DNA from 4 places in the Catenovulum adriaticum genome. Region 4 is predicted to be linked to each of the others. Evidence: predicted binding sites of a transcription regulator. Region 4 holds the regulator's gene; each other region holds the start of a gene.
The links. The regulator sigma-54, encoded in region 4, starts transcription at its own class of promoters, with help from an activator protein. The targets are predictions, from matches to a motif close to GTTGGCACGNNNNTNGNNT.

Region 1 (6,007 bases), on a different replicon from region 4:
CATACCGAATTGTATGAACGTCGCTTTAGTGATTTAAAAGGTAAAACATCATTAGATACAGAGTAATCATTTAACTCCCCACAAAAGCAGTTAATAAGGACATTAGCTGCTTTTTATTTAACGTAATTTCCTTTTTTACCTTCTAAATTTATAAAATCCTAACGTCTAATTATAAAATTGCATAAACTCAAACATATTGTTAACAAACAACAATTAAGATGATAGTCTATACTGGTATTACCACAAGATTTAAACATGTAATAGCGACGCCACTACAAGCCGATAACCATTTTGACAAAAAATCAATCTGCGCTCTGGGTAAAGCTCAGGTTATCACCCCTTAGGCCTAACGACTGATAAGAGATAAATTATGAAGTTTCTCAACCAAATTAAAATCAAAACAAAGATTATCATGCTGGTTTTCATTCCTTTGCTGGCAACCTTGGGTTTATCAATAGAAAGGCTCAATAACGCCTACACTGAACAAGCAAAAATGAAAGATTTAGATGTAGTGCTAAATTATGCAGATGTTACAACGCCCTACATAAATGCCACGCTAAAAGAAACCTTTTATAGCAGGTTGTATATAGATAGCTCAGCTGAAACAACAAACTTATATAAAAATAAAATGCTAGACGCGCGTCGCCTTGCTAAACAAAAAGAAGCTGACTATTTAACCTTTATTAATCAACAAGCCCAATCACTTTCGAAATTTAAGGTTTTAGACGCACAGATTAACAACCTTAAAGTCATGATAAATAATTTCCAGTATTACCGCCAAGCGGCTGATCAAAAAGTCCATATGAGCTCAAATTTTAAAACGCAACTGGGTAAGGACATACATACTATGTATGAAATGACCACCTTTATCCGCAGCCTGTTATTAAGCTTGAGCGAAATTGTCGTTATTTCAACTCAAGACGAAGCTTTAGGAAAACTAGCTAATGCTTATTACTATATTGTTGCGGCTAACGTAGAAAACAGCCTTCATAATAACTTTATTTTTACCGCAAAAAATATGACATTAGATGTTTATATTTATGGCGAAATTTTTAGAAGTGCCACAAAAACACAAAGTAATTTAGAACTATTTAGAAGCTTTGCATCTGAAACTGCATTAAATGCTTACAATAAAATGGTCAGCAACCCAGATTATAAAACAGCTGAAAAAATTGCACTACAAGCTCGTAGTAATATCTATAAAACCGTCAATAAGCCATTAACTATTGACAACGCTATTGACTGGGACTCGATCACTTCTAATGTTTTCGACATATATAACGAAACCACTCATATAGTGTCTGATGAGCTAGTGAAAACTAAAAATACCCTACTGGCCGAATCGCAATTTTTAGTTTATCAAACGTTCGCTTTTTTGATTATTTTAGTTGTCATAATCAGTTTGGTTTCTTATTTAATTGCACGCAGTATTACTAACCCACTTAAAACAGTTGTTAAATCTTGTACCGAATTAGCGAATACTAAAGATATGTCGATTAAGTTAGAAGATTCAGGAAAAGATGAATTAGCAGAATTGTCTAGCAGCTTTAATCGATTAATTAGCAGTTTTAATCACACCTTAAAGGGCGTCATTATTGAAGCCCAAACCATTCAAAATACAACGAATATCGTTAGCGGCGCAATGAATGAATCATCAGAGCTATCTAACCGTCAATTAGAGGCAACAGACAGTATCTCAGTCGCAATCAATCAAATGACAGCGACTATCAAAGAAGTGGCGAATATGGCAAGCACCACATCAGATACTGTGCATAAAGCTCATGAAATCTCAATTAACAGTGCCAAAAATGCACATACCAGTAAACAAACCATGGAAAACTTAATTGAGGAATTAGGCCACACTAGCCAAGTGGTAGGGGCGTTAAACGATGAAGCTGCACTTATTGGCAATGTGCTCAATGTGATCCAAGGTATCGCCGAGCAAACTAATTTATTAGCTTTAAACGCAGCCATTGAAGCTGCCCGAGCGGGCGAACAAGGCAGAGGGTTTGCAGTAGTCGCAGACGAAGTTAGAAGTTTAGCAAGCCGAACACAAGAGTCGACAGAACAAATAAAAAGTCAAATTGAAACCTTGCAAAATGGCGCTGGCAATGCAACAGATAAAATGAACGTATTACAAACAGAAGGCAATAAAGCCATTCAGCTCGTTGTCGAGAATGCACAAGCTTTTGAAGTTATGAAAACAGAGCTTGATCAAATTATGCAAATGGCAGTACAAATTGCCACCGCTGCTGAAGAACAAACCAGCGTATCAAATGAAATTAATGAACGAATTATCGCCATCAGAGACGATGCCGATAAAGTCACTCAAAAAACCACAGACACACAAAAAGCATCATTTGAACTTAAAGAGACAGGCGAAAAATTAAATAATTACATCAACGAATTTGATACACACTAAACAATACCTGACTTTGCTCACCAAACCAGCTGTCAAAATTAACTTGGCAGCTGCTCACCCCTTAAACAAAATCCATTAAATCAAGCTTGCCTTTACCAGCCGGGTATTGAACAATACGCACATTAAATTATTTTTCCAACGCGAAATACATCAAATTAAGAGCAATAAATAAATGTGTGAATTGCTGGGTATGTCGGCTAATGTGCCGACGGACATTTGCTTTAGTTTTTCTGGTTTGTTAGAACGAGGAGGCAATACTGGTCCACATAAAGATGGATGGGGCATTACATTTTATGAAGGTAAAGGCTGTCGGACGTTTAAAGATCCTGAGCCTAGCTGTCGGTCTGAAATCGCGAAATTGGTAAAAGCCTACCCTATTAAAAGTGTATCTGTGATCAGTCATATTAGACAAGGTAACCGAGGACCGGTCTGTTTAGAGAATACTCACCCTTTTACACGTGAACTTTGGGGGCGTGAAATTACATTTGCTCATAACGGCCAACTATCCAATTATCAAGATTTACAACCCGAACATTACCGACCAGTGGGCAATACAGACAGTGAATTGGCGTTTTGTTGGTTGCTAGATAAAATCCGGCAAAAATATCCAAGTTGTCCATCAAATATGACAGACGTATTTCGCTACGCTGCTAAATTATCACAAACGCTACGCGAAAAAGGCGTTTTTAATATGCTACTCACCGATGGTGTTTATGTACTAGCTTATTGCTCTAACAATTTACAATGGATCACACGCCGTGCGCCATTTGGCAAAGCAACATTAATTGATGCAGATATGATGATTGATTTTCAAAAAGAAACCGGCCCAAATGATGTGGTAACGGTGATCGCAACTAGGCCACTGACAAACGATGAACGCTGGAAAAAAATGCAACCCGGTGAATCTGCATTATTTAAATTAGGCGAGCTAGTTAGCTAAAATAACAAACCCTGAAAATGCGTTCAGGGTTGATTCAAAATACGGATTAAGCAACTGCCGCTTGTGAACGACCACCTTGAGTGACATTAATATCACGTAAAGGCTTAATAGGCCGTGTAGGGCCGCGTGAAGCCGCTTTATGAACATTTAATGGCGATAATTGGCTCGCCCCCATTTTTCCGGCTAAGCAAGCACGTATTTCAGATGACTTATAGCCAGCTCTTACTTTAATTCGCACATGTGCAACCCCTACGGTTTCTAGCGCGCCACGCACAAACCAATCGGCTTTCGCTTTGTAACCAACCTTTGATTCTGTATTAACTAAATCTATCGCGGCAACGGGTTCAAGCGTATGACGGTTGAGCAACACAAAATCAAGCGTTTTAGCCGATGCTTTTAATTTAGCCGCCTGTTCTGCTCTTTTATCCATACCTTGAGTCACTATTAGCATATCGGACAGCCTAACTCGATTGACCACTCTAAATTGATCACCCACTGCTTGCTCTAACTTAAGCATAAATGCACGTTCGGCTTCAGTAAACAGAGCTGGTTTTTTCTGATATGGAAAAGGTGTGCCGGTTTGCGTTAACCGAATCGCGACTGTTGCGACAACCACTAATACCAACATCATAATAATAATGACTAATTCCATAATCGACTCCACTGATAATATGTTGATCGCATCAAAATTTTGACGATCCGTTTATTTATTGACTGCTCCAGTGGTCAAAGCAAAGCTTGTGCCAAATACTTCAAGATTAATAAAAACAAGGTATAATCAGCCAATACGGCTTTTAATAAGACTATTATGCATAATTCATATTCGTTTTCTCAATTACGTACCAAACGACTTGCCAGAGCAACTCGACCTTTTTTGGCGCGAGGTATTTCTGTCGCTCGCTGTCAATCTTGTCATTTAGCACAATTTGCCTGCATTTGTAGCTGGAAACGTAAACTAAATATTCAAATGGATTTAGTATTATTGATGCATACAGATGAAATATTAAAGCCCACCAACACCGGCAAGTTAATTAGTGATATTTTGCCAAATAACTGCTTTGCATTTGAATGGTCTCGAACTGAACCTGAAAAAGCTTTACTTGCGCTGTTACAAGATCCCAACCGTTTCGTGGTGATACTGTACCCCACACAAGCCACCCGCACTGCTTATCAATCGCCGGTAAAGGCGGCGGGTAATAAAAAACTCACCCTTATTGTTATTGATGGTACTTGGCGACAAAGCAAAAAAATATTTAACTTAAGCCCTTGGTTACAGCCTTACCCCACTTTAGATTTAAGCTTAAATCAACAAGCCAGTTACGAGCTACGTAAAGCCCCTCACGCTCATCAGTTGTCGACTGCTGAAGCAACAGCTCAGGCTTTAAAACAATGCCAACAGCAAAATGCATCAGAGCTATTACACCATTATTTTAATGTATTTAACTTACATTACAGCGCAGCCAGAATAGGACAAACGCCCGCCCCTTCAATATCACATCAAGCGCTTGAGCAATATCCATAAAAAAAGCCACTCGTTTTAAATGAGCGGCTTGTTATTTATCAATATTATACTTGTGAGTAGAGGACTACTATCCAGCTTTAAAAGTCTGTTGATAAATTTCATTATCCATAATAGCTCCAGGGTGCTGCACAACTTCTCTGGCAACTGAATCTGCGTTTTTGATCGCATCAACTTGGCTGTTTTTTGCTACTCGAGAGATTAAATAGGTGCCCGCAAATGAATCACCTGCCGCAGTTGAATCAACTTGCTTAGGCGCTGGGTTAAAAGGTACATGGCAAGACTCATCACCGCTAAACCCATAAACACCGTCTTTACCTGCTTTGATCACATATTCATACACACCATTTTGTTGCATAAATGACTGCACGTCTTCCACACTATTATGTTCAAATAATTCTTCGTGTTCGTCTAAGCCTGGTAAAACAATATCGCTCACTTGATAAGCTTTAACTATCCATTCAATGGCATGAGCTTGATTACGCCACATTTTAGCTCGGTAATTTGGGTCAAACGCAATCTTGCTTCCTTTGGCTTTTAGTTTTTCTAACACATCAAACAAGCCTGCTTTATCTTCGTCCGATAAAATAGCCAGCGAAATACCACTAAAAAATACGCAATCGGCTTGAGGCAAGGTATCAGCGCCACCTTGTGCCACTAATAACTTAACCATTTGAGTAGCGGCAGATGCGCTTCTCCAGTAAGTGAACGAACGCTCACCCGTATCATCAGTTTGAATAGCATAAATACCAATATTGGCTTGTTCTGTGGTTAACACACTATCGGTCGCCAAATTTTCGCTTTTCAAATAATCTAACATTTGAACGCTGAACATATCTTGGCCTACCGCAGAATAAAAGTGCACATCAATTTCAGGCTGCCAACGTTTAGCATAAATGGCAGCGTTTAGGGTATCGCCCGCATATTTATGAATTAACTGCTGTTCAGAGTTTAACTTTAACTCCACCATGCCTTCACCTAGTGCTAATAATGAGCTCATGTATCTCCCTAGAATTGATTCGGATTAGAATATTAAAATAGCGAAAGCGCAGACTGTTATCATTAAACCTTATGCGTTTCATCATTATTATTTAGCTATTTTAATGCAGGTAAGAATAATCTTCTA
Region 2 (6,007 bases), 320 kb from region 4:
TTCAAACTTAAAACCTAATGTTAATTTAGCTGAACCTGAAAATTTAGGCCAAACAGAAAGCACAAAATTTGAGATCGAGCCGTTAGCAAAACCGAAATCGGAAGTATTGACTGAGCCACAAGTAGCTAAATCTACAAAAGAGCTTGATTTAGTTGAGCAAGCCATTTTACAAAAAGATATGACAGCGGCTGAATACTTTGCTGCTAAAAAGAAAAATCAGCAGGCGGAAATAACAGATAAAACAAAAAGTAACCTAGCAGAGCAAGCACCTCAGCCCGAATCGTTAATTGAAGCTAAAAAATATGATCAGCAAGTTGATATCGGACAACAGCCAGTAAAAAAACCAGAAACGGCTGAAACAGATCTTAAAATGGATAATAAACCAGCGATAACACAACAAAATGAGCAGCAAGCTGAGCCTAACCTCGGTTATTATGATAACCTATGGTATCAACAGCAAAACCCTAAACAATACGTTATTCAGCTCACCTTGGTTAGCTCTGAATCCGTTTTGGATGAGTTTTTAGCGTCACCTGACATTCAAACGTTAGCTGAACCAGCCAAGCTAAAAGTTTATGAGAGTGAACAAAGGTTTGGAGTGACTTATGGCATTTATCCAACTCACCAAACGGCATTAGCTGCCATAAATACGTTACCGGGTTCAATTAAAAACGCTGGCGCTTTTGCAAAACCCGTTGCTGCAATTGCTCAGTTAATAGCGAAAAAGAAATAATTTTGAAAAAAACACGAGCATTTTTAAAATGGGCTGGCGGTAAATACTCGCTAGTAGAATCAATAGTTGAACTCTTACCTAAACGCAGCAAAACATTAGTTGAGCCGTTTGTAGGAGCGGGCTCTGTGTTTTTAAATAGTAATTTCGAACGTTATATTTTAAATGATATTAATCCTGATTTGATTGCACTGTATCAACATTTAAAAGCAACACCTGAAGCTTTTATTCAAGATTGTAAGCTTATGTACCAAAGTAAATACAATCAAGAAGATGCGTATTATCAGATTCGAGCTGAATTTAATCAGGAAAAAGATACCTACCGACGCTCTATTTTATTTACCTACTTAAACCGTCACGGTTATAACGGTCTTTGTCGTTATAATAATTCAGGGTTTTATAATGTGCCTTTTGGGCGTTATGTGAAGCCTTACTTTCCAGAACATGAAATGTATTACTTTGCTAAGAAATCTCAAAAAGCTGAGTTCACCTTAGTGGATTTTGAAACTTGCATGCGTAGCGCGCCAAAGGGCAGTGCTATATATTGCGATCCCCCTTATATTAGCTTGAGTGAAACTGCTAATTTTACTCAGTATGCAAAATCAGGTTTTAATATCCATGATCAAAAGCGATTAGCCGACACAGCTCAGCAGTTATCACACGAAGGGAAGAATACTGTGCTCATTAGCAATCATGATACGCCGATTGTTCGTAATTTATACTTACCTGCAAAAATTAAAACACAAAATGTATCACGAGTAATTAGTCAAAACGCAGGCACCCGTCAGGCCGTAAAAGAAGTTTTAGCTTTGTATAAAGTAAAGAGAATAAAGCAACCTATTATCACAGGCTAGGCCGGTTTCATCACTTAAGTCGCTAAGCTAATTGCTAACTTTACGACTGCGATGAGCAATAATATAAATATAGCAACTAAAACAATACCGTTAATCAAAAAGCCAAACGCTGACTTTTGCTTAAAATCAGCCTCTCTGTTTTTCTGACTTTGTACCCCCATTAGCGCCGCAATACTGGATAACAGGTATTCAAGCCATCTTAACGTTTTACTCATATTAACTATCCGTAACTAAAGTCATATTTTAGTATAGACAAAACTTAGCTCAGTGAAGGGGTTTGCTAAATATGAGTGCTATATAACTTCAACTCGGTTTAATGAATATGTTTTAAACGGCCTTTTTCACGCGGACTGCGTTAAATTCCCTAATATACCACCCCAGGGACGGGGAGAAGTAGAGCGGTGTCGGAACCAAAGCCGAGACTAGCTACTGAGGCGTGAATTTGCCTTGTCCACGCAAAAAAATTTCGTTAGAAACCATGCAAAGCGATAAGGTTAAGTCATTTAATTAGTTAGAATACACCTTAATCTGAGTTGAGGTTATATATTATTTTAAGTGATGTATCACAGGCATAAAAAAGCCCGCAATCGCGGGCTAAATATGCTTAACTTTGTTGTTGGTATATTCGAATCAACTTATAAGTCGAAATCAACCGCATAAGAAACATAAGCTTCTAAGTTTTGGCCATCGCGGTCTGATTCAATTATACCAAAAGTGAAACCGTCTTTAGATAGAGATGCACCAATATCAACACCTTCAACTGCGAAGTCACCATCGTATGAACCAATGTGGAATGCAGCTTCTAAACCTGGTGCAACTTCAACTGCATAATCAGCAGAAACATAAGTTGAATCACCAAAATCGAAATCACCAGCTTCTTCATTAGCTAATACTGCTAAGCCTAAAGTTAACGCACCAAAGGTAACGCTACCGTATATTTCACCAAAATCTAACTCTTGACCTGGATTAGCGTAGTTATAATAAACATAACCTACATCGTATGAAACGCTGTCAGTTTCACCTGAAAAACCTAAATAAAGGTCAGTTTCTGTGTCGTTAGCAAGGTTAGATACCCAAGTACCTGCATAAAAACCAGATTCAGCAGCATAATCAATACCGCCAGAAACAGCAGCAGCGTCAGCTGTTTGAGTCATACCACGCCAGAAGTAGTTTGAAGTAACTGCAGCATTTGCAGATAGACCGTCAACCGCCATTGCTGAAGTTGAAGACATTGCTGATACTGCACCTAAAATTGAAGCGACAATTAATGTTTTTTTCATGCTAGTTCTCCCAATTGGATTTTTTTAATTCAAAACTAAATGTGCTGCAAAGGTAATTGCAACCCCTGTGCCTATTTTTTCATTTCCTTAAAAAAAACTTTAAAGTCTTTGATTTAAAAGCTTTTTAAGGTTTTTATTGAACTGCGCTGATGCGTTATAGCACTTAAATTATAAAATCACTACTGATTTTGTTCTAAAATGGTGCAATCAGTAATAAGCCATGTTTTGTTTTAGTGCGACGCGGTATAATTGTTAATTAATTGCACCTTTTTAAGCCTTAGAGATTTTATTTTGTCATTTGCGCCATAGCCAAGCTTGTGTAAAATAGCTTTTAATTGTTATTAATCTTCTTAATAGGTTGGATATGAATCCTTATTTAATTGCGCCTTCTATTTTGGCCGCTGATTTAGCTCGTTTAGGTGAAGAAGTAGAAAATGTCGTTGCAGCTGGGGCTGATATTATTCATTTTGATGTAATGGATAATCACTATGTACCTAATTTAACTTTTGGTCCTGCGGTTTTAGATGCGCTGGTAAAATATGGCGTTAAAGCTGACTTTGACGTGCACTTAATGGTTGAACCTGTTGATGACTTAATTAATCAATTTGCAGATGCAGGAGCAAACTATATCAGTTTTCATCCAGAGGCGAGTCGCCATGTAGATCGCTCAATTAATTTAATTAAAGATCGCGGTATTAAAGCAGGCTTAGTATTAAACCCAGCAACGCCTTTATCGGTGTTAGATTATGTGCTGCCTCAATTAGACCATGTATTATTTATGTCGGTAAACCCTGGTTTTGGTGGGCAGTCATTTATTCCTTACACGTTAGATAAAATTAGACAGCTTAGAGCTCGTATTAATGAATTAGGCTTAAATACCCGAATTGAAGTCGACGGTGGCGTAAAAACGAATAATATAGCAGAAGTCGCTGAAGCGGGGGCAGATATGTTTGTTGCTGGTACCGCTATTTTTGGTGCAGACAGCTATAAAACCGCAATTGATGAAATGCGAGCTGAGTTAGCTAAAGCCAGATAGCCAGATAATTAAAGGCGAGCGACAGGCTAAAAACACTTGGATAATTCAAAAGTATTTTTAGCCTGCTAAATCCTAAATCCTAAATCCTAAATCCTAAATCCTAAATCCTAAATTATCCCAACATAGGCTTTAAAAACTTAGCAGTGTGAGATCTTTTCTCATTGCATAAATCTTCTGGGGTACCACTAAATAAAATCTCGCCGCCTCCGTGACCCCCTTCAGGACCTAAATCAACAATCCAATCGGCTGTTTTTACCACATCTAGATTATGCTCAATAATAACCACAGTATTACCGTGATCCCTAAGCCGGTGCAATACAGCTAACAGTTGCTCAATGTCGTAAAAGTGCAAACCAGTAGTGGGTTCATCTAATATATATAGAGTTTGGCCTGTATCTCGCTTTGAAAGTTCTCGGGCTAACTTTACCCGCTGTGCTTCACCACCCGATAGGGTGGTCGCCGCTTGACCTAATCGAATATAACTTAACCCAACGTCCATTAAGGTTTGTAATTTGCGTGCAATTGCTGGCACAGCACCAAAAAACTCACGAGCATCTTCTACTGTCATATCTAAGGTTTCGTGAATGTTTTTTTGCTTATACTTTATTTCTAATGTTTCGCGGTTATAGCGTTGGCCTTTACAAACATCACAAGGCACATAAACATCCGGCAAAAAGTGCATTTCAACTTTAATAACGCCATCACCTTGGCAAGCCTCACAGCGACCGCCTTTCACATTAAAACTAAAACGGCCTGGCTTGTAGCCTCGAGATCTTGCTTCTTGAGTCGCGGCAAATAACTCACGAATAGGCGTAAAAATACCGGTATAAGTGGCTGGGTTTGATCTGGGTGTGCGGCCAATTGGGCTTTGGTCAATATCAACTACTTTATCTAAATGGTCTAAGCCCGCAATACTTGAATAAGGCGCTGGTTTGTTCGTACTAGCTTTATTTAGTTGGGTTTGAGCCAAGCTAAATAAGGTATCATTGATTAGCGTGGATTTACCTGACCCAGAGACCCCTGTAATGCAAGTCATTAAGCCAATCGGAATATTTAAATCTACATTTTTTAGATTGTTACCAGATGCGCCTTTTAGCTCAATCCATTTATCTTGATGTGGGTTTCGCTCGGCCGGAATATTAATTTGTTTTTTACCTGATAGGTATTTACCGGTAAGTGAGTCGTTACTTTTTAGTATGTCGTCGATAGAACCCTGCGCAACAATCTGACCACCATGCACACCAGCTCCAGGGCCAATATCTAAAATATGATCAGCGCTGCGAATCGCATCTTCATCGTGCTCAACGACAATCACTGTATTACCTAAATCACGTAAATGAGTTAAGGTTTTCAATAAGCGTTCATTGTCTCTTTGATGTAAACCAATTGAGGGCTCATCTAATACATACATTACCCCAACTAAGCCCGCACCAATTTGGCTTGCCAGACGAATGCGCTGCGCCTCACCGCCAGAGAGCGTATCTGCACTGCGTGATAAATTTAAATAATTAAGCCCAACGTTAACTAAAAAACCGAGTCTATCGTTGATTTCTTTTAAAATCTTATCGGCAATTTGCGCTTTTTGGCCGGTTAAATTCAACTCAGTAAAAAAGCTTTGGCAGGCTTCAATAGAAAGCTCAGTAATATGTGGCAAGTTAGCATCATTGATAAATACATTTCTAGGGCCTTCACGCAAGCGCGCCCCATGACAGCTTGGGCATGCTTGATTGTTTAAATATTTAGCCATCTCTTCTCTAACTGAATTAGATTCAGTTTCGCGATAACGGCGTTCCATATTGGTAATAATGCCCTCAAAAGGATGGTGACGACTAATAATATCGCCTCTGTCATTCATGTAATTAAACTCAAGCTCTTGTTTGCCTGTGCCATATAAAATAACTTGCTGAGCGTTTTCGTCTAAATTTTGCCAAGGTGCTGTTAAATCAAATTGATAATGCTCGGCTAGTGTTTTCAACATTTGAAAATAATAAAAACTACGTTTGTCCCAACCTTTGATCGCGCCACCAGCCAAACTAAGCTCAGGGTTAGAAATAACTCTGTGTGGATCGAAAAATTGTTTGACCCCTAAACCATCACAAGTAGGACA
Region 3 (6,007 bases), 400 kb from region 4:
TTGTATCAGGCTGATAGTCGCCGCGTTTCACACTGCTTTTTATGGTGTTATCAAATGCGGTAACCATTAAGTTGTAAATCCAGTTAAAAAAGCGGGTTGGGGCCCATTTATCTGGGTCTGGTGTGGCAACAACATTTTTGGTGGCTGAGGTTAATATACTGGCAACGGCGGCTTCTTCTTGAATCAATATATTGCCCACGTCGGTAGATAAATAAATGCCTTCTAAGATGCCACTTTTACCTTGGTAAGTTGCACCATTTAACGCCATTTTCCGGTCGGTTTTTATATTATCGAGTTGGGTCATTTGCGCGACAATTTTGCGTGATGGGTTGTCGCGTTCAATGTTTTGATGACAGCTTTGGCAATGTTGGTTAAATAATTTTTTACCGAGTTTTGCTTTTTGCTGATCAATTTTAGGTAAAACGGTTTCCGGCCACTTTGGTGAGGTAAGTTCCGCTAACTGAGATTCTAATAAACGTAAATTATCCACATCAATAGAAGAGCGAAAGTTAATTAATTTACCATTTTCGTTTTGTTTTGACTGGCCGCCAATCCAAGTTGCCAAACTAGAACGATCGGTTTCTTGCCAGTCTAATGTGGCGAATACGCCCATGACTTCACCTGAATTTCGGCCAATGGCCCCTACGCCTGAATTGGCCGCTATGCCATTCCACTGTACATAATCATGCTGCGCGATATCCCATAAGAATGGATATGAAACAGGTGCATCTGGTTGATTAAATAGGGCTTGTTTAAGCGTTTTGAGTTTGGCCAGGTCTTGAGGTAATTGATTATTGTGAGCCGTTAAGTGAAAAGTTGAAACTAATTTATCAAATAGGTGCACCATGTCGGTAGAGCTAATTAATTGCTGAGCTAACTGTTGCTTTAATTGTGCTGCCATCTCGGCGTCAAAGCTTTGCTCAATGACAGCTGTGAGTTGCTTTTTGTTGATAACGTGCTGCAATACGCGGTTATAAATACGTCCAAACGCATCTAACCTAGCGTATCCGTATGAGTGTCGCTGGTATTAATATAATTGTATAAGCTGATTTGTAGCTGGTAAAAAGCTAAATCTTTAACGATAGCGGTTTTGTTATCATAATTAATATCTAGCGCTAATACGCGCTCAACAAAGCGTTGTTGTTTTTCAGCTGAATTTAAAGTCATGGATAACGCAACTTCTAACTCGCGCATAAAACCATCCATGTTAGCCATAGCAGGCCCGCCATCAATTCTAATTGCGGTGTCTTGATAAACGATTTGGCTGGTATGACAGGCGGCGCAGGTAAACCCTAAATAGCTTTTATTTTGGTATTCATCTTTCACCATTCCTAATGGGAGAGCATCTGGGTTTAATTTGGTTTTTTGTTGGGGAATATATCTAAATTGATCAATATGTTGGTTGTCGCGAAAAAGAGATTGAGAGTTGGACTGCTCTAAACTTAAGAAAAAGTCATAAGGTAATAAATCTGACCCTTGAGTGGCATTGTAGTACCACATGCTTTGCGCTGGCGACCAACCTTGCCAATTTTTACTTGTTTCCCAATTTTTAAAATCTGGGCTTGGATATATTTTTTGATAGTTATCTAAAAACTGACTGTTGTTAACTATATCTGCGCCGCGGTATTCGTTATTGTCTTTAAATCTTTGGTAGTGTTTAATTTTGGCTGAAATGGCAATTACAATCGCTAAAATAATTAAGCCAATGGCTAGCCATTTTGTTAGCTTGCCCAGCTTTGAAAGGGTATGCATACTAACTCCGTTTATTAGGGCGTGTTGATCTTTTCTGTATGATTTTACAGCGAGTTGTGCGGTATTTATACAATGAAGCACGATTGTAGTGTAGTTGTTCTACATAAATGAGTGCTGAGGCAGTAGAAATGCCGCACAAACGCTGCCCGAAGGGTTCGTCCTAAACGCTTTTTACTCTTTGTTGCTGGTTTTTGACTTAGCCCGCTAGGCCTACAAACCAGCGCCGCGATTAAAAAGCGTTTAGTTAGAACAAAATTTATACAGCAAAGATCAACACGCCCAAGTAATATTTTTATCCTGCGGAATATTATACCCTTTTCAAAATTAAATCCGGTTAATTTTTATAACATTATTGGCAGCCAAAACAGGCTTAATTGACAGCTTGCATCACAGACACAATATTTTTAGCGACATCGTCCATTTTTTGGCTATTGTCCATCGCCATTTTTCGCAGCGTTTTATATGCTTGATCTTCAGACAGCCCTTTATGCTGCATTAATATACCTTTGGCTTTGTCTATCCATTTTCGGCCATCGAGTTTGCGCTTGGTCTCGATAAGCTCACTTTGCAATGATTGTACTTGTTTGAACCGCGCGATGGCGACTTGTATTGTCGGGCCCACATGATGGGGCAGTTTGTCGCCAACAATATAAGCATTAATTTGTGAGTTAAGTAATTTTTGGATCATAATTTGGTCTGAAAATTCAGTAAAAACCACCATAGGTTTAGGATCAATTTGATTAAGAATAACTAAACTATGAATGCTTTCGTTACTGAGTTTGTCCACATCTAAAATAATGACATCAGGAATGACCTCATCAACTACTTTTAATATTGAGCAAGTCGTTAGCCTTGGATAAACATGATAACCACAGGTCAATAATGCATTTTGTAAATCATGGTCATAGTGAGGGTGTTCTATTAATAATAAAACTTTTAATCCGTTGCTATTATTTGATTTATATTGATTTTGCATATGCTCTTAACAGGTTTATTGATCACTTAAATAAGGCTAAGCAAAAAGTGCGCCTAATGCTTATTTTAAAGCTGTAGGCGGTTATTTTAGCGGTTTTCATTCAGCATGGGCTCATATTGGTGAAACGTTTTGCACTGAAATACGGCAATTTGCATGAATATAGTCAAAATACGTGCGTTGGTTTGTGTATGTGTTTTGAGTTTATGGTAAGTTTTATTGTTAAGCTTTAATCTAAACAATATTGCACCCAAAAAATCAACAGACCCAATCACATGCAGGCGTTCGTCCCAAAGGTGCATCCGTTCTTTATTCGGAAAGTAAAGCTGCATTAAACCATATGACCAAATTATTGGCGTTTAATCTTTCTCCACACATTCGTGTTAACGCGATAGTTCTGGGGTTAATACGCCAATGACAGACAATTGGAAGACGCTCAGACATTATGGAAAAATAAATCGCCTATGAAACGATACGCAGAACCTGAAGATATTGCTGGTATTGCGGCTATGTTGTTTGAGATCTCGTATTTAACGGGAAAAATTATAATGGCAGGTGGTGGGCTTAATTTGGTTTAATTTGATTGTTTTTGGTTCTTTTATGAAATATTATTACTAAGTTATTATATTTTACATTAACAAGCTCATGTTAAATGTTATATTATCTTCTAAATTTTGTTGTGATAATAATCATAGGACACTTCAATGGCACAAATAGAACAAACAGCAAATAGTAAATTTGTTGGCACACAAGCAGAAAACAAAGCATTTATTATTTTGATTAGTTGCATTGCAACAATAGGTGGCTTTTTATTTGGCTACGATAGTGGCGTGATCAACGGAACGGTTGAAGGCATTAAGGTTGCGTTTAATTCTGACTCAGTTAATACCGGCTTTAATGTTGCGTCAATGTTACTAGGTTGTGCTGTAGGCGCTGCTGCGGCAGGTCGGTTAGCTGATGTTTATGGCCGCAAAACTATGTTAATTATTGCGGCTCTTTTGTTTTTATTGTCAGCATGGGGTACAGGTATTTCAACGGATTCTAGTTGGTTTATTTTTTACCGCATTGTTGGTGGCTTAGCAGTAGGTGCAGCCAGTGTAATGACACCTGCTTATATTAGTGAAGTTGCACCAGCACGCTACAGAGGCCGTTTGTCTACTATTCAACAAGTGGCCATTATCTCGGGCTTAACCTCTGCTTTTTTAAGTAACTATGTACTGGCGAATATTTCGGGTTCGGCATTAAATCCGTTGTGGCTTAACTTTGAAACTTGGCGTTGGATGTTTTGGGTTGAGTTAATTCCGGCTAGTATCTTTTTGCTAGCGTTATTTTTAATTCCTGAAAGTCCTCGCTTTTTAGTTGCTCGTCATAAAGATGAAAAAGCCCTAGCTACTTTAACTCGTTTATATGGTGAGCAAGAAGCTAAGCAAAAGTTATCTGAAATTCAACATACCGTTTCGCAATCGTCAGATAAACCTAAAATGTCTGACTTGTTAGACTCTGCTACGAGCAAAATTAGACCCATTGTTTGGGTTGGGATTGGTCTTGCGATTTTCCAGCAGTTTGTTGGCATTAATGTGGTATTTTATTACGGTGCGGTATTGTGGCAATCGGTTGGTTTTTCAGAGAGCGATTCGCTATTTATTAACATTTTATCGGGTTCATTAAGTATTGGCGCTTGTTTAGTCGCAATTGCTTTAGTTGATAAAATTGGTCGTAAACCATTATTAATGATTGGTTCAATTGGCATGGCGGTGACTTTATCTGTTGCAGCTTATGCCTTTAATACTGCCACAATAGGTGAAAGTGGTCAGCCTCAATTATCTGATTCTATGGGTACGCTAGCGCTTATTTTTGCTAATTTGTATGTTATTTTCTTTAATATGTCTTGGGGCCCCATTATGTGGGTAATGTTAGGCGAAATGTTCCCTAACCGCATTCGAGGATTAGGTTTAGCTGTTGCAGGCTTTTTCCAATGGGTTGCAAATTTTGCAATCACAATGACGTTCCCAATTATGTTAGGTTCAGTTGGTTTGGCAGGCTCGTATGGCTTTTATGCAATATCGGCAGCTATTTCAGCCGTCTTTGTTTTCAAGTTGGTTAAAGAAACCAAAGGTAAAGAGCTTGAAGAAATGCAGGGTTAAGCTACAAACTTATCGGTTAATTTTAGCTTGTTAAACAATAAAAAAGCCGCTCATACTTGAGCGGCTTTTTTTGTTTTAAGGTTAATTCCGTAACAATCTGTTAGTTAATGTATTAAAAACGCATTCATTAAACTGAGTTACGGTTGCGTAAATTTAATCTACTTTTTTATAGATTAAATCCCACACGCCATGGCCTAAATTTTGGCCACGTTTTTCAAATTTAGTTAAAGGTCTGTGTTCTGGCCTAGGCACATAATCACCATCGCTGGCTACGTTTTTATAGCCAGGCGCAGCATTCATCACCTCTGCCATATGTTCGGCATAGTTTTCCCAGTCAGTAGCCATATGAAATACACCGCCAATAGAAAGTTTTTGACGTAACAGCTCAACAAATTCAGGTTGTACAATACGGCGTTTATGGTGACGTTTTTTATGCCAAGGATCAGGAAAAAACAATTGCACTGTATCCAAGCTGTTATTAGCAATCGAATCTTTTAAAATCTCAACCGCATCGTGTGAAATTAACCGTAAATTGGTTAAGCCTGCATCGGTTGCTTCTTTTAAGCAAGCGCCAACCCCTGGGTGGTGAACTTCAATTCCGACAAAGTTTTTTTCAGGTGCTGCTTTTGCCATTGCAACAAGCGAACCGCCCATACCAAACCCAATTTCTAAGGTAACCGGGTTATCGTTACCAAACACGTCATGCCAATTGTATACGCTGGTTTGGTGCTCTAACCCCATTGACGGCCAGTATTGGGCAATGGCGGCCTCTTGGCCTTTGGTTAATCGGCCTTGGCGTACAACAAAGCTTTTTACTTCGCGAATCACTCGGCCATTATCTACTGCTCTTTTGAGCCTGTCTTGAGGCGTTTCACTCATATTTTGTCCACTATCGGAAAATTATAATTTTAGGGTGTTCATACTCCCTGTCTTAGCGGAGCGATCATAGCGCATATTATTGTGATCTAAAAAGTAAGTGCAAGTATATTTGACTATACTTAGCTTATTTATTGGCTGAGGGAATGTTATGGGTCAAAAAATTGTTCAGCAGCATTTTTCTCACTCAGACTTTGTTCAATTTAGAAGGCGTCTTGTTGAACAACTAAAACAGCTTAAACAGATTATAAATGCGCCTGCT
Region 4 (6,007 bases):
TGGCGGGTTATAGTCAATAAAGCGCTCCTACCAGCTAGCTAAGCAATAAAGCTGCACTGCCTAAAAAGGCAAAAATACCAATAATATCAGTTACTGTGGTTAAGATGACACTGCCAGCCAATGCAGGGTCTATATTAAATTTCTTTAATAATAGCGGGATTGTTACGCCCGCAATACCAGCGGCAAGCATGTTCATTAGCATTGCAAACGCGATAACCGCCGCAAGCGTGATATCTTGTTTCCAAACGCCAACAATACCAGCAATAAGTACAGCCCAAATGATCCCGTTTAAAAAACCGATGGTAAGCTCTTTTAGTAATAGACTTCTGGTATTTGTTGGTAATACTTGGCCCAGGGCCATTGCTCTAATGACTAGTGTTAACGTTTGATTACCAGCTACCCCACCCATGCTTGGCACTATGGTATTTAAAATAGCTAATACGGCAAGTTGACTTAAAATATCTTCGAAAAAATTAGAAACAGTGGCAGCCAACAACGCAGTTAATAGATTAACGCCTAACCAAATTGAACGCTTTTTAGTACTTTGCACTACGGGCGCGAAGGTATCTTCTTCATCATCGAGACCCGCCATGCTCATCATAGAGTGCTCAGCATCTTCACGAATAATATCGACCATATCATCAATGGTGATCCGGCCTAATAAATGATTTTGCTCATCGACGACTGCAGCTGAAACCCAGTTGTAACGTTCAAATTGCTGTGCAGCTTCAGTTTCAGGCATAGTGGCAGCAATTGGGTTAACTTCTGTATTCATTAATTGGGCAATTAATAAATCAGGTCTAGATGTGACAAGCTGGTTTAAGCTAACTTCACCAATTAAAATATCATCTTGATCAACCACATATAAACTGTCGGTATTTTTAGGCAACTCCGCACGCATTCTTAAATAACGCAGTACAACTTCTACGGTTACGTCTGGTCTGATCGTTACCGTATCTGTATTCATTACCGAGCCCGCAGTAAATTCTTCGTAGGCTAGGGCGGCTTCTGCTCTGTGTCTATCTTGATGATCAAGTGAATTTAGTACTTCTTGGTAGAGTTCATCAGGTAAGCTTCGGAGTACTTGTGCTAGGTCATCCGTGTCCATGCCTTCGGTTGCTTCTGCAACCGCTTCTGGCATCATTTGACGAACAATGCTGGTTCTTACATCTTCACTGAGTTCTTCTAGTATTTCACCGTGAAACTCTGAATCAATTAATTGCCAAAATGCAAAACGGGTTTTTACAGGCGTTGACTCTAAAATAAAGGCAACATCAACCGCCGGCATATTATGCAGCGCATTACGAACATGAACAAACATTCCGCGATTTAACGCCGCGGTTAATTCAAGTAATGTTTGATTAGATAAGCTATGCTCGTAGGCTTCTGGCATTTTTCTTGTTATGCTCCCGGTGCAGGTTAAGAGAGGAATGTTTGTTCTATGGCGATTTCAAATGCTTTGTCTATAGTCTACCTAAAGTGTTAAAAAATGGCTATATAAGAAATGCTTAGATAACCTTAACTCGGGTTAAGGTTGTCTATTATTCGCCTTCATTAAATCTGGCGTTTATTAAATTTTCGACCGCATCAAGCGCTGCCGCTGCATCTTCGCCTTCACATTGCACTTGAATTTCACAGCCTGTTGCGCCAGATAATAATAACAATCCCATCACGCTGTTGGCGCTAGCCGTTTTACCTTCGCAGGTAATTTCAATTTTGCTTTGGTAAGTTTGAGCCAGTTGCACTAGCTGAGTGGCAGCTCGAGCGTGTAAACCTAATTTATTTTTAATAAAAAGCGTTTTAGAGGCTTGGTTCATATGGTTTTTCTTATTTAGTGTTTAGATTGCTCACGATGCACAATAGAAACGTCTGATTGTGATGCGGCAAAATACCAGCCCAGTTCTTCAGCAATATAGACAGATCTATGCTTGCCGCCAGTACAGCCTATGGCTACAGTCACATAGCTGCGATTATTTTGTTCTAGCATAGGTAGCCAAGATTCAATACAGTCAGTGATTTTGTTGATAAAGCCTTTGACTTCATCATGATTTTTTAAAAATGCTTGGACGGGTTTATCTAAGCCGGTCATGGGCCTGAGCGATTCATCCCAATGAGGATTAGGTAAAAAGCGGGCGTCAAACACATAATCAGCGTCAGTAGGAATACCATATTTAAAGCCAAAAGATTGAAAAACCAATTTTAAATGGCCTGCTTTTTTATTTAATACTTTGTTCGTAATTATTTTATTTAAATCATGGATGCTAAGTTCGCTACTATCGATAAAAAGGTCGCTTATTTCTCTAATTGGGCTTAACAGCTCACCTTCTTCTTTTATGGCTTCATCCAAACTTAAACTGGCTTGAGTGATAGATAAAGGGTGCATTCGTCTAGTTTCAGAATAGCGTTTAAGCAAAGTTCTGTCGCTGGCATCCATGTAAACAACAATAATATCACTGGATGCTTTAAGTTGAGCAATAATTTGAGCTAAATCATGCTGCCAGTCTGATAAGTTTCTGATATCTAGGTTAAGTGCAACATGTGTATATTTACCTTTTAATGCTTCAGGTAAAAATGGCAATAATTGTATTGGGATATTATCAATACAATAAAAACCAGCGTCTTCTAGTTGGTCTAGCGCGGTCGATTTTCCTGAGCCTGAACGGCCGGATAATATGACAAGCTGTTGCATTATGCTTATTCCGTAATAGCTTGATATAGCTCTTGGTTGGTTTGTGCTGTTCTGATTTTTTTTAAAATCGCTTTGTCAGAAAGTTTTTCTGCGACAGCCGCAAGGGATTTTAAATGCGCTTTACATTCTGCTTCAGGTACTAGTAAGGCAAAAAATACATTCACTGGTTGGTTATCAATTGCATCGTAGCTAATTGCAGTTTCTGCTGTTATTAATACCGCAACCGTTTGATCTGAATGAGCTAATCGGCCATGGGGTAGGGCAATGCCATTACCTATACCTGTGCTGCCTAACCGTTCACGTTGCATAAGCGCATCTAAAATTTCTTGTTCTGGAACTGCGGTGAGTTGCTTAGCCGCAATTTGACTGATGAGTTCTAGTACTCGTTTTTTACTGGTTACAGGGACTGCACTAGCAGTGCAGTCCAAGCTTAAAAAAGATTGAATATCCATTAATGATGCTTCATTTTCTCTTTGTGTTTAATGACTTGTCTATCAAGTTTATTGATAAGGGAATCAATTGCAGCATACATATCGGTATGCTCGGCATTGGCGAATACTTCTCCGCCTGATAAGTGTAAGGTTGCTTCAGCAGTCTGGCTTAGCTTCTCAACATTCAGGATAACATGCACATTGTTGATATGATCAAAATGGCGTTCTAGCTTGGCAAACTTGGTATCGACATAATCACGTAATGCAGTTGTGATATCGACATGATGACCAGTTAAATTGATTTGCATAGACTTTTCCTTCTGGTTTACAGCCTACAATAGGCTTTTTCGTTGATTAGATGGCGGAATAGATAGCGACTCTCGGTATTTAGCAATGGTTCTACGAGCCACTTTTATACCTTGGTCGGCTAGCAATTCAGCTATCTTGCTATCACTTAACGGCTTTGCTGGGTTTTCAGCAGAAACAAGTTTTTTGATAAGTGCCCTAATCGCGGTCGATGAACACTCCCCACCGTTTTCAGTGCTGACATGGCTTGAGAAGAAATACTTCAATTCAAAAATACCGGCTGGAGTATGTAAGTATTTTTGCGTTGTTACTCGTGAAATAGTTGATTCGTGCATTTCTACTTCTTCGGCAACATCATTCAGCACCATAGGTTTCATGGCTTCTTCGCCATGTTCAAAAAAATCTTGTTGTTGTTTTACAATACAACGCGCAACTTTAAGTAAAGTCTCATTTCGGCTTTCTAAACTTTTTATAAACCATTTGGCTTCTTGCATATGTGAGCGAATAAACTGGCTATCGGCCGTATTACGAGCTGTTTTTGACATAGCTGCATATTCTGCGTTTAACCTAAGTTTAGGCACACTTTCTGGATTTAGCTCTACAATCCATTTATTTTTTATCTTTTTAACTGAGACGTCAGGCACAATGTATTGAGCCTCTTCTGCGACAACGCTATTACCCGGTCTTGGGTTTAACGATTGTATCAGCTTCATGATTTGTTTTAAGTCATCTTCTTTTAGCTTGGCTTTTCTTAATAACGTTCGATAATCACGGTTGCCTAGTAGGGCAATGTAATTTTTGATGACTAACTTAGCTTCATTTAGCCATGGTGTGTCGTCAGCGAATTGGTTTAATTGAATTAATAAGCACTCTTGTGTGGTTCGAGATGCGACACCTATCGGGTCAAATACTTGAATGCGTTTAAGTACGCACTCTACCTCATCTAACTCTACTTCTTCATTGCCTAAGCTTTCTAAAATATCTTCTGCGCTGACAGTCAGGTAGCCTGAATCATCAATTGCATCAATGATGGCTATGGCGATGCCACGATCGAGTGGAGAAAAGGGGGTTAAATCCATTTGCCATAAAAGGTGATCTCGGATCGAGTCTATGGTTTCGCCTTGGTAAACGGTATCTTCATCTGAGCTGTAGTTGCTTGAACTTGAATTACTGCTACTGCCTTGAGTGAAATGGTCGTCCCATGTGCTATCAGTTGGTAGTTGATCGGGAATATCCTGATTAGTCATTTCATCATGACTATCACGAACCGAATATTCATCTTGTTCGCCGTTTTCTTGGTTGTTATTTTCTTTGCGGTTTTGATCTTCTTTTTGTTTTTTGGTCTGGTTATATTCTTCAAGCGATTCGAAGTCGTCCTGTGGTTCATCCGTTTCTAAAAGCGGATTGCCATCAAGCGCTTCTTGAATTTCTTGTTGTAGGTCTAACGATGACAGTTGCAGTAGACGAATCGCCTGCTGCAATTGAGGAGTCATGGTTAAATGCTGACCAAATTTTAACTGAATTGATTGCTTCATTATAATTTAAACTGCTCGCCTAAATATACATCTCGGACTTGCTGGTTGCTTAGCACTTGTTCTGGGCTGCCCGATGCAATAAGTTGCCCTTGACTCACTATATACGCTTTTTCGCAGACATCCAAAGTTTCTCTCACATTATGATCGGTAATTAAAACGCCTAAGCCTCTTTCTTTTAAATGAGTAATTATGCGTTTTATATCAATTACAGAAATAGGATCAACCCCTGCAAAAGGTTCATCTAATAAAATAAACTGTGGATCTGCGGCTAATGCTCTGGCTATTTCAACTCTACGCCTTTCACCACCGGATAAAGACATACCTTCACTATCTCGGATATGGGTAATATGAAACTCTTCTAGTAACTCTTCTAGTTTATCTTTCTTTTGCTGCTGGTTTATATCTTTTCGCATTTCTAATATGGAAAAAATATTTTGGGTAACCGTTAATTTTTTAAAAATAGATGATTCTTGTGGCAAGTAACCAACGCCTGAGCGTGCACGTTCATGCATTGGGTAATAGGTGATATTGGTATCGTCTATTAATACTTCGCCTTGGTCATTTTCGACCAAGCCAACAATCATATAAAATGTGGTTGTTTTACCGGCCCCATTTGGCCCTAGTAAGCCAACAATGCTGCCAGAATCGACAGACAAAGAAACATTTTTTACGACTTGCTTTTTTTTATACGCTTTTGCCAAATTATTTGCAATTAACTGTGCCATTAATCATCACTTTTTGGAGTTAGTACGGTTCTGACTCGGTTACCACTAGTTTGTTCGGATGAAGCCACTAATTTTTGGAGTGTTAAATTATATTCAATTTTATCACCACTCACTTGGCTACCTTGCTGTGCAATTTGTGCGTTACCCGTTAAGGTTAATATTCGATCGTCTACTCGGTAATGAATTTGATTTGCTTTGGCTGTTAGTACCGCGCCGTTTTCAAGCTCTTGTTGATAGTGCGCAGGGCTACCAGTTGCAATCAATATATCTTGATCTTGTTCAGGGTTTAGGCCTTTCAAAACTTGCAATTTGGATGATTGC

Region 1: a site for sigma-54 is predicted at 4,092-4,110, ahead of OLW01_RS16295 (DUF2726 domain-containing protein). Genes of this name have one in related genera too.
Region 2: a site for sigma-54 is predicted at 2,921-2,939, ahead of OLW01_RS00145 (TorF family putative porin). Genes of this name have one in related genera too.
Region 3: a site for sigma-54 is predicted at 2,767-2,785, ahead of OLW01_RS03375 (ANTAR domain-containing response regulator). Genes of this name have one in related genera too.

What each region holds. Positions count from the first base shown of each region.
Region 1 is NZ_CP109967.1:59,793-65,799, reverse strand. Features, by position in the region: gene OLW01_RS16310 (beta-galactosidase) at 1-66, shown strand, start outside; gene OLW01_RS16305 (methyl-accepting chemotaxis protein) at 371-2,422, shown strand; gene OLW01_RS16300 (class II glutamine amidotransferase) at 2,595-3,362, shown strand; gene OLW01_RS16295 (DUF2726 domain-containing protein) at 3,409-4,014, opposite strand; gene OLW01_RS16290 (tRNA-uridine aminocarboxypropyltransferase) at 4,171-4,884, shown strand; gene OLW01_RS16285 (sugar kinase) at 4,952-5,881, opposite strand.
Region 2 is NZ_CP109965.1:34,674-40,680, forward strand. Features, by position in the region: gene OLW01_RS00130 (SPOR domain-containing protein) at 1-733, shown strand, start outside; gene OLW01_RS00135 (Dam family site-specific DNA-(adenine-N6)-methyltransferase) at 733-1,584, shown strand; gene OLW01_RS00140 (DUF2970 domain-containing protein) at 1,599-1,799, opposite strand; gene OLW01_RS00145 (TorF family putative porin) at 2,220-2,864, opposite strand; gene rpe (ribulose-phosphate 3-epimerase) at 3,229-3,900, shown strand; gene uvrA (excinuclease ABC subunit UvrA) at 4,013-6,007, opposite strand, start outside.
Region 3 is NZ_CP109965.1:754,482-760,488, forward strand. Features, by position in the region: gene OLW01_RS03365 (di-heme-cytochrome C peroxidase) at 1-964, opposite strand, end outside; gene OLW01_RS03370 (di-heme-cytochrome C peroxidase) at 994-1,752, opposite strand; gene OLW01_RS03375 (ANTAR domain-containing response regulator) at 2,123-2,728, opposite strand; gene OLW01_RS18470 (SDR family NAD(P)-dependent oxidoreductase) at 2,970-3,143, shown strand; gene OLW01_RS03380 (SDR family oxidoreductase) at 3,151-3,303, shown strand; gene OLW01_RS03385 (sugar porter family MFS transporter) at 3,430-4,869, shown strand; gene trmB (tRNA (guanosine(46)-N7)-methyltransferase TrmB) at 5,023-5,748, opposite strand; gene OLW01_RS03395 (glutamate-cysteine ligase family protein) at 5,897-6,007, shown strand, end outside.
Region 4 is NZ_CP109965.1:357,979-363,985, forward strand. Features, by position in the region: gene mgtE (magnesium transporter) at 35-1,393, opposite strand; gene OLW01_RS01500 (HPr family phosphocarrier protein) at 1,542-1,817, opposite strand; gene rapZ (RNase adapter RapZ) at 1,832-2,689, opposite strand; gene ptsN (PTS IIA-like nitrogen regulatory protein PtsN) at 2,695-3,141, opposite strand; gene hpf (ribosome hibernation promoting factor) at 3,141-3,428, opposite strand; gene OLW01_RS01520 (RNA polymerase factor sigma-54) at 3,453-4,961, opposite strand; gene lptB (LPS export ABC transporter ATP-binding protein) at 4,961-5,686, opposite strand; gene lptA (lipopolysaccharide transport periplasmic protein LptA) at 5,686-6,007, opposite strand, start outside.